One region of the Cronobacter malonaticus LMG 23826 genome, then DNA from elsewhere that is predicted to be linked to it. Evidence: predicted binding sites of a transcription regulator. Region 1 holds the regulator's gene; each other region holds the start of a gene.
What was found. The regulator Fur, encoded in region 1, represses iron uptake genes when iron is present. The targets are predictions, from matches to a motif close to ATAATAATGAGAACNACTATCAA.
Positions count from the first base shown of each region.

Region 1 (3,282 bases):
GCTCGAAAAAGCGGGCGTGCAGTTCCGCCTGCCGGTACCGGGCGCGCGGATTAACAACGGCGTGTTGCGGATGAACAACAGCTTACCTGGTGTTGCAATGGAATACTCCACTGACGGCGGCGCGCGCTGGCAGCGCTACGACGATGCGAAGCCGCCACGCGTGACGGGTGCCGTGCAGGTCCGCAGCGTCAGCAGTGACGGTAAACGCTACAGCCGTGTTGATAACGTACAGCCGTAACGCAATAAAAAAGCCAGCCTGTGGGCTGGCTTTTTCATGTCGGGTGCCGTATGCCTTACAGCGACTCAGGCAGATGGTGAACCGCGACCAGTTTGCCTTTGCTTATCTCAATATTTTTCGCACCGCGCAACTGAGAAAGGGTTTTCATCACCATGCTGCGGGAAAGGTTGGTTTTTTTAACAATATAATCAGCCACGTTAATCCGGTTGCGCATGAACTCATCCATTGCCGCCAGACAATCGATATTTGCTTTAATCATGCTATAGCTGTTTCGCCCCATCATAATTTCTTCACGATAGCAAAGCATATTAATAATCCATGAGGACAAAATAAGCAGATGTAACTGACAGTGATTTTTTTCGATCTCCTGAATGAAATAATCAAAAGGAATTAACTGATAATGACATTCAGAATCCGCCTGTAATTTGGCGAATTGAGTTTTACCTAAATTCCTCGCCAGACCCAGCACCGACGGCGCACTGCTTTTTTCGATAAGCAGTCGATCGCTCTGGCGCATCAGAGAGAACTGACCGCCGCGAATGATGCAGATCTCCCCGTCCCGAAGCGGGATCAGCGTATTTTTTTCTGCACGAGACCAGTTGCCGTAGCTATTGAAAATATCCGCGATACGGTAAATCTCAGCAAGCGGTTTAGGGGGTAAGACCATGTTGGTTACCTTATATAAAATAAAATTAAATCGTTGCTGTATCTTAATGGATGGATTTTTATTGCTGCAATAAGGGGCAGGAGAGATAAAAGAAGAAACAGGGATAATCTGATGTCTAAACGATTGAGTGATAAAGATATTTATCTTTTCTGAATTTCGATTTAATAAAATATATGTGGTTTAATTAAGCATTGTGCGCTGTATTAAAATACCCTAACTTTTTAAGTTTATCTAAAAAAATACATTTCTGTTTTCGGTGCAGCGTTTTCAGGCAATAAAAAAGCCGACAAATGTCGGCCTGGATGATGCAATGTGCGAGTGTTATTTCCCGCCAGCCTCGTGGGCGTGTTCGTTTTCGCGGCAGTCGCCATCCGCGCAGTGACCGTACAGATAGAGACTGTGGTTGGTCAGGCGAATGCCATGGCGCGTGGCGATCTCACGCTGACGCGCTTCAATAGAGTCATCACTGAATTCGATCACTTTGCCGCAATCGAGGCAAATCAGGTGATCGTGATGATGCTGTTGCGTCAGCTCAAAAACGGATTTACCGCCTTCGAAGTTGTGACGAGTGACGATGCCGGCATCGTCGAACTGGTTAAGTACGCGATAGACCGTGGCAAGGCCAATCTCTTCACCCATGTCAATCAGACGCTTATAGAGGTCTTCCGCACTGACATGATGATTGACCGGTTCCTGCAGCACTTCGAGGATTTTTAATCGAGGAAGCGTGACTTTCAGGCCGGCTTTCTTTAATGCGGTATTGTTGTCAGTCATGCGGAATCTGTCCTGTTGCTTAACGACTCGCTCCGGAAGGGAGCGATACATCGGATACGCCGAAGATGAATGCGTCTCATTATAGAACTGACATGCCTAAATGAAAACCGCAAGCGTCCGGCAAAAAAGAGCTTAAAAATCGTGGGCCAGCCAGCGTTTTCACGTGGAGAGCCTGATAATTAAGAAAGCCATTGTACAGCGTAGTGAGGGAAAGTTAAAAATTTGTAGCAATTATTTTCATTGCTTTTATCTATCAAACGGCGCGGAACGGTGCCCGCGCCGCTTATCATCAGGCGTTGATGATTTCCTGCAGATGAAGCTCTTCGGAAACCTGTTTGACCCATTTTTCAACGCGCTCAGCGGTCAGTTCCGGCTGGCGATCTTCGTCAATCGCGAGACCAACGAAGTGATCGTCGTCCGCCAGACCTTTAGAGGCTTCAAAATGGTAGCCTTCGGTCGGCCAGTGGCCAACGATGGTCGCACCGCGCGGTTCGATAATGTCGCGAATGGTGCCCAGCGCGTCGCAGAAGTATTCTGCATAATCTTCCTGGTCGCCGCAGCCAAAGAGCGCTACCAGCTTGCCGTTGAAGTCAATTTCTTCGAGCGTCGGGAAGAAATCGTCCCAGTCGCACTGCGCTTCGCCGTAGTACCAGGTCGGGATGCCAAGCAGAAGAATATCGAACGCTTCCAGATCCTCTTTGCTGCTTTTAGCAATGTCATGCACTTCAGCAACGTCAGTCCCGAGCTGTTTCTGGATAATTTTTGCGATATTTTCGGTATTGCCGGTGTCGCTGCCGAAAAAGATGCCTACGATTGCCATAAGAAGAATAACCTCTTGAATCTAAATGTAATGGTGCTGGCATAACGCCCACAGATAGGGCAATCATAGCAGAACAGAAGAAGGTGCGGAAACGGTATCAGGCGCCGGGTGCACTCTCTGCTACATTGCCCCGTCCTTTTGGGTAAAATTCAGACCAGACCTTACTCCTGCAAGGCTTTCAGCTGCGCGAGCAGCATCGCTTCTATCAGCTCGCTGCGGCTGATATTGCGCGCCTGCGCGAGATGGTTCAGCGCGTCTACCGCATCGGCGTTCAGCTTCAGCTCCACGCGCTTAAGCCCGCGAACTTTGTCACGCTTAAGCTGGTTGCGCTTATTGATGCGCAGCTGTTCGTCGCGCGACAGCGGATTGGTTTTCGGTCTGCCCGGACGGCGTTCATCCGCGAAGAGATCGAGCGTTGTGCGGTCCGTTTGTTCTTTTGCCATGGTATGAGTATAGACAGGGGAAACAGGCTGCCGTGGCGTGGCCCGGCGGTATTTCAGCGCGCCATCATACATGAGGCAGCGAAGCGCGCCAACGCATCCGGCGCGCGAGGGCGCCGGTCGGTCTGTTTTTAATCAGTTTCCAGAAAGCGACGAATCGCGCGCAGCACCGCCTGCGGTTTTTCGGCATGCACCCAGTGGCCTGCGCCCGCAATCACATGCGCGCGGGCTTTGGGGAATTGTGAGAGCAGCGCCTCGCGGTGCGCCTCTTCCACATAAGGCGACGCACCGCCGCGAATAAACAGCGCCGGGCCGTGCCAGGCTGGCACCGTTTCCCAGCCGA
Region 1 covers NZ_CP013940.1:2,831,317-2,834,598, reverse strand. The annotation lists gene AFK66_RS13360 (beta-N-acetylhexosaminidase) at 1-238, shown strand, start outside; gene AFK66_RS13355 (helix-turn-helix domain-containing protein) at 294-905, opposite strand; gene fur (ferric iron uptake transcriptional regulator) at 1,227-1,679, opposite strand; gene fldA (flavodoxin FldA) at 1,969-2,499, opposite strand; gene ybfE (LexA regulated protein) at 2,661-2,942, opposite strand; gene ybfF (esterase) at 3,071-3,282, opposite strand, start outside.

Region 2 (3,282 bases), 1.8 Mb from region 1:
GGCATCACCACTGATTTCTCATGCTGAATAACGAAAAAGGCAGGCTCCGCGCCTGCCTTTTTTACGTCTTTTACGTCGCTATAATCCGAGCGCCGTGCCCACCAGCAGCCAGATATTGAGTGCCACCACCAGTACGACAATCGCCCAGCCTGTACGTTTTACCCATGGCGTGTTCACCAGTTCGCCCATCAACATTTTGTTGCTGGTAAAAAAGAGCAGCGGCACCAGCGCCAGCGCGATACCAAAGCTCAGCAGCACCTGGCTCATCACCAGAATACGCGTCGGATCAAGGCCCATCAGAATGACAATAAACGACGGTGCCATGGTGACCGCGCGACGCACCCAGAGCGGAATGCTGAAGCGCACAAACCCCTGCATGACTACCTGTCCGGCCAGCGTGCCCACAACCGTAGAGGAAAGCCCCGCCGCCACCAGGCTTAAACCAAAAATGGTCGCCGCCGCGTGGCTCAGCAGCGGTTCGAGCGTCAGGTACGCCTGATCGAGCTCCGCCACTTTGGTGTGTCCGCTGAAGTGGAACGCCGCCGCGGCGGTCGCCATCATCGCCAGATTCACAAAACCGGCGATGGTCATGGCGATCGCCACGTCCCATTTGGTCGCCGAGTAGCGTTCTTTGCGAGAACCGTCATGCAGGTTTTGCGTGAGCGACGAATGCAGATAGATAACGTGCGGCATGATGGTCGCACCCAGCACGCCTGCGGCCAGGAACACCGCTTCGGATGTCGGCAGGTTTGGGATCAGCATCCCTTTACCGAGTTCCGCCAATTTCGGCTGCGAGAAGAAAAGCTCGACAATATACGCCGCCGCCACAAACAGCAGCAGCCCGCCGATCACTTTCTCCAGCGGCTTTTGCCCGCGCTTTTGCAGCATCAGGATCAGAAACGTGGCGATACCCGTCAGCACCGCGCCCTGCAGGAGCGAGACGCCGAGGATCAGCTTAAAGCCTATCGCCGCGCCGATAAATTCCGCGAGATCGGTCGCCATCGCGATGATCTCCGCCTGTACCCAGTAAAACCAGACGACCGGGCGCGGGTAATGATCGCGGATCTGCTCCGCCAGGTTTTTACCGGTGGCGATGCCAAGCTTGGCCGAGAGCACCTGAATCAGCATCGCCATCAGGTTCGCCCAGACGACGACCCATAACAATTGATAGCCGAAGCTCGCGCCTGCCTGAATGTTGGTCGCAAAGTTACCCGGATCGATATAGCCAATGGCAGCAATGAAAGCTGGCCCCATCAGCGCCAGCCTTAACTTCCGCGCTGTACGGCCACGATTTTGCTCAACGCGACTGTGGTTCATTCTCTGCCTCTGAAATATAGCCTTTGCTATGTTTCATGCTATCAAAATGAGAATGATTATCAAGTTCATTAAACCGGACAATCTTTGATGGCTCTGATAGCTGAAATCAATGAAAGGTGGGTTAAGATCGAGGAACACGCGGAAAACACTATGCCGTGCGGCCACGTATGTTAAAAGTGTAGCAGGGAAAGATAACCTTTCACTGCTTTACGCAACATAACATTTTTGTATGTTTGATCACTCTTTTGGCATTTGGTCACATGACGTAACTATAGTGTGTTGCAGATCTCGTTTTCTAATTGGTTGTTGCATAGAATGTGCACCGAAATTAAACCTGCCTCATATTTGGAGCAAATATGTCCCGCGTCCTTCATTTCGTTTTAGCGCTCGCCGTTGTAGCGCTGCTTGCTTTGCTGGTCAGCCACGACCGCAAAAAAATTCGTCTGCCTTATATTGGCCTGCTGCTGGTTATCGAAGTGCTGCTGGCCTGGTTCTTCCTTAATTCAAATATTGGCCTTGGCTTTGTTAAAGGCTTTGCCGATATGTTTGAAAAACTGCTCGGCTTTGCTAACGAAGGGACAAACTTTGTCTTCGGCAAAATGAACGATGAAGGTCTGGCCTTCTTCTTCCTGAAAGTGCTATGCCCTATCGTCTTTATCTCTGCGTTAATCGGTATTCTGCAACACATTCGCGTACTGCCGATTGTTATCCGGGCTATCGGTACGGTTCTCTCTAAAGTGAACGGTATGGGTAAACTGGAATCCTTTAACGCGGTAAGCTCGCTGATTCTGGGACAATCAGAAAACTTTATCGCCTATAAGGATATTCTCGGCAAGATGTCGCGCAACCGTATGTACACCATGGCCGCAACTGCGATGTCCACGGTGTCCATGTCTATCGTCGGCGCGTACATGACCATGCTGAAACCGCAGTACGTGGTGGCGGCGCTGATCCTGAACATGTTCAGTACCTTTATCGTCCTCTCCATCATCAACCCGTACCGCGTTGAAAATGAAGAAGATCTGCAGATGTCTAACCTGCATGAAGGTCAGAGCTTCTTCGAGATGCTGGGCGAGTACATTCTGGCAGGTTTCAAAGTGGCGATTATCGTGGCCGCGATGCTGATTGGCTTTATCGCGCTGATCTCCGGCCTGAACGCGCTGTTCGCCGCAGTGCTGGGCATCTCCTTCCAGGGCATTCTGGGTTACATCTTCTACCCGGTTGCCTGGGTGATGGGTGTGCCGGCTAACGAAGCGCTGCAGGTGGGCAGTATTATGGCGACCAAACTGGTCTCCAACGAATTCGTCGCGATGATGGATCTGCAGAAACTGGCGGGCACCATTTCTCCGCGCGCGGAAGGCATTCTGTCGGTGTTCCTGGTTTCCTTCGCAAACTTCTCGTCTATCGGCATTATCGCGGGCGCTATCAAAGGCCTGAACGAAGAGCAAGGCAACGTGGTCTCTCGTTTTGGCCTGAAGCTGGTGTACGGCTCTACGCTTGTGAGTGTGCTCTCCGCCTCTATCGCCGCACTCGTGCTGTAATCAAACACGACGCGTTAAAAACCGGGGCCAGCCCCGGTTTTTTTATGCCTCGTGCTCAAGCCGTTCTGGCCGCCCCGGCAGATAGCCCTGAATGTATTCCACCCCAAGCGCGAAGAGCAGATCGCGCTGCGCCGTGGTTTCAACGAATTCCGCCACTACCGTCAGCGAACGCGCCTTCGCCAGATCGCAAATCGACTTCACCACCAGCGCGTCAAAGGTATTACTCACCACGTTACGTATAAAACAGCCGTCGATTTTAATAATATCGGCCTGTAAATTTTTAAGCCGCTCGAAGTTGGCGTAGCCAGTGCCAAAATCATCAATAGCGATGCAAAATCCTCGCGCTTGTAACAGCGCGATGTTTTGCACCGTGTTTTCCGACCCGGAGAGCGCCTGCTCTTCCGTCACCTCCAGAATCACCGCG
Region 2 covers NZ_CP013940.1:1,064,250-1,067,531, reverse strand. The annotation lists gene AFK66_RS04930 (DUF2502 domain-containing protein) at 1-14, shown strand, start outside; gene AFK66_RS04925 (Nramp family divalent metal transporter) at 79-1,317, opposite strand; gene AFK66_RS04920 (NupC/NupG family nucleoside CNT transporter) at 1,674-2,858, shown strand; gene AFK66_RS04915 (EAL domain-containing protein) at 2,901-3,282, opposite strand, start outside.
Region 2: the regulator Fur is predicted to act here: its motif matches at 1,358-1,380, upstream of AFK66_RS04925 (Nramp family divalent metal transporter).

Region 3 (3,282 bases), 1.0 Mb from region 1:
CGAGACGAATTTCCGCCGCCTGGCGCGGCTTCTGGCGGCCGTAGAAGGTCCAGTTCAGGTTAGTCGAGAGCTTATCCGTCACCTGCCAGTCCAGCATGGTGTTCACGGTATATTTCGGGATAACCGACAGCGGGTTGCCGTTCTTTTTCATCTCCGACTTAATCATATATGTGGCGTTAGTACGCCAGTTCAGCGCATCTTTCACCACCGGAATGGTCAGGTTGCCTTCAAAACCTTCCACCACGGCTTTACCACCGTTTTCCCAGCGCAAAATATTGTTGCCGTTAGAGGCGATGCCCACCACGCGATCGCCGGAGACGATTTTGTTACGGTAATCGTTACGGAACCAGGTCAGGCCGGCGTCAAAGCCATCTTTGGTGTATTCCAGTCCAATTTCTTTATTGATGCTGATTTCTGGTTTCAGATCGTCATTGCCGAGCAGATAGCAACTGCCGCTCACCCCAATCGGGCAACCGTTGCCGCGCGTGGAAAGCAGATAACCTTTACTGGACTGATACAGATTCGGCGCTTTAAAAGCGCGCGCGATACCGGCTTTCAGTTTTACGTTATCGCCAAGCTCCTGAGAAACGTTCAGGCTCGGGCTCCAGTTGCCACCGAACTGGTTATGGTGATCGTAACGCAGCCCCGGAATGACGGCAGTGCCGGGCAGCACGTCGATATTATCTTCGAACCAGACTGCGCCGATGGTCGCACTGTTTTTGCTGCTGCGCGACGCGGCATCACCGGATATGTCGCCAATGGTCGTGCCGCTGGCATTGGTGGCCTGCATGGAAGCCGGATCGTTAAGCTCCTCGCGATCCCATTCGGCACCGAGTGTGACGGTCTGATCGACCAGCAACTGGAGCGGTACATTGATTTCGCTGCTGGCGCGATAGTTTTCCAGGCGGCTGGTGCTGTATTTTTCGTTGGTGATCATCCCTTCAACGCGGCCCGTGGTGCCTTCCTGAAGTCGGGTGTTATTGGTTTTTTCGTAATAAAAACCGGTTTTTGACTGACCCCAGTCCCAGATGCCGTTGTGGGTAATACCGTAGCTCTGACGATACATCCGGTTGGTTTCGTGGCCGTATAGCGACGGAACAAGACCGTTAGGGCTGGCGTTACTGTTGCTATTCTGCGTGTCGCCCGCGTAAATATTGCCCTGGCGGCTGTAGCCGTATTCAAAATCCAGGATCTGCTCCGGCGTAATTTTCCAGGAGATAACGCTGTTAATATCCTTGTTACGCACGCCTTCGCGCCCGGCGGCGTAAGAGCCGTTCTGCGCGGTATTGATGTCGTAATCGTCGGCATCGGTTTTATTGATATTGCCATAGAGGCGCATCGTCAGCGCGTCGCCCGCCAGCGGACCGCTCAGGCTGAAGTTTGCGCGTCGGGTGGCACCTTCTTTGTCGTTTTCCGGCTGGTTGGTGAAAAGCGACAACGAGCCGTGCCAGTCATTGGTGGGGCGTTTAGTGATGATATTCACCACGCCGCCCGCGGCCCCGCTGCCGTAACGCGCCGCCGCCGGGCCGCGCAGCACTTCAATGCGCTCGACCATTTCCGCCGGCACCCAGTTGGTGTCGCCACGCGTGTCGCGCTCGCCGCGCCAGCTATAGCGTACGGAATTGCGTGAAGTGACCGGGACGCCATCGACCAGGATTAAGGTGTTTTCCGGCCCCATACCGCGAATGTCAATCTGACGGTTGTTGCCGCGGCTGCCGCTCGCGCTGTTACCGGTCAGGTTTACACCGGGCATTTTACGAATAATGTCTGAAAGGTCATTCACAGGTGGGTCTTTCTCGATGTCATCAGCGGTGATAATGGAGACGCCGGGCTGCTGTTTCAGCGCCTGTTCGGCCGTTGCCTGAACCACCATTACGTCGCCGTCGTTCATTTCCGCCGCCTGCACCACACCAGCGCCGCTGCCGAGAAGAGAGGCTACCGCCAGCGCAAGCGGTCTGCGAATGCCATGCTTTTTTTCAAACATTATCAATTATTCCATTATGTGTAGAAATGTAATCACCTGTCCGCATGATAATGATAATAATTATCATTACAACACAAAATCGGGATTCTCCATGATTTCTCCACAATCGCTTCATCATTGTGCAGGTGACTGTAATGGCTTACAAAAGCTGGCGTGTCGCGGGGAAGGCACATAAAAAAACGCCCCGGGCGTTAACCTCGGGGCGTTGTTTTTCAGTAAAGCGGAAGGGGGTTATTTCTCTTCCTGCGGCATATGGCGGTAGATGTAAACACCGCTCAGCAGGGTGAAAACCAGCGTCAGGCCAGGGATGCCAAACACTTTAAAATTCATCCATACCGCTTCCGGGAGCCAGAACGCGACGTAAATATTCAGCAGGCCACAGAAGATGAAAAAGAGCGCCCAGGCGATGTTAAGACGCGACCACGCATGCGCGGGCAGGGTAATTTCTTTGCCGAGCATGCTCTGGATCAGCGGCTTTTTCATCACCCACTGGCCAATCAGCAGCGCGCCTGCGAACAGGGCGTAAATGATGGTGACTTTCCACTTAATAAATTCCGCGTTGTGGAAATAGATAGTCAGCCCGCCGAACACCGCGACCAGCACAAAGGTCACCAGGGTCATTTTTTCGACCTTGCGGTATTTGTACCAGCTATAAATCACCGCCAGCGCGGTGGCGACGATCAGCGCCGCTGTCGCCCAGAAAATGTCGTGCAATTTATAGACGACAAAAAAGACAATCAGCGGCAAAAAATCGAGTAACTGCTTCATACATCGGTTCCGTAAAAGGCCCGCGAACGACCACCGCCGCGGGCAGAAGGGTTATTCCCGGATAAGCATATACAACCGGAAGAGATAAATAAGGAGCAGCGCAGTCAGCAGGTTGCTCAGCGTTCCCGCGACCACCGCGCCGATTTGCGGCGTCAGCGCGGCAAACGCGGGCGCGAACAGCAGCAGGGCGGCGCGGGCCAGCAGCCACAGCAGTACCGCAGGCGCAACGAGACGCATATTGCGCCACGCAAGACGCATGCTGTTACGCATCGCGCCGAAAATCCCGGCTTTATCCTGCGCCATCATTACCGGTGCCAGCGACAATACAATCGCGAGGATCACACCCGGCACCACCACCATCAGGATGCCCATCTGCACCAGAAAGGTGGTCAGGAAGATCAGAATAAACAGGCGCGGCAGCAGCGGGGCGGAGGCACCGATGGCGCGCAGCGCGCTGATGTTCTGCCCGGCGGAGACCGCCTGAATGAGAAGCAGCACGCCGCCTACCAGCAGGGTATTACCGAACATGC
Region 3 covers NZ_CP013940.1:1,810,452-1,813,733, forward strand. The annotation lists gene AFK66_RS08675 (TonB-dependent siderophore receptor) at 1-1,984, opposite strand, end outside; gene AFK66_RS08680 (septation protein A) at 2,216-2,752, opposite strand; gene AFK66_RS08685 (YciC family protein) at 2,804-3,282, opposite strand, start outside.
Region 3: the regulator Fur is predicted to act here: its motif matches at 2,029-2,051, upstream of AFK66_RS08675 (TonB-dependent siderophore receptor).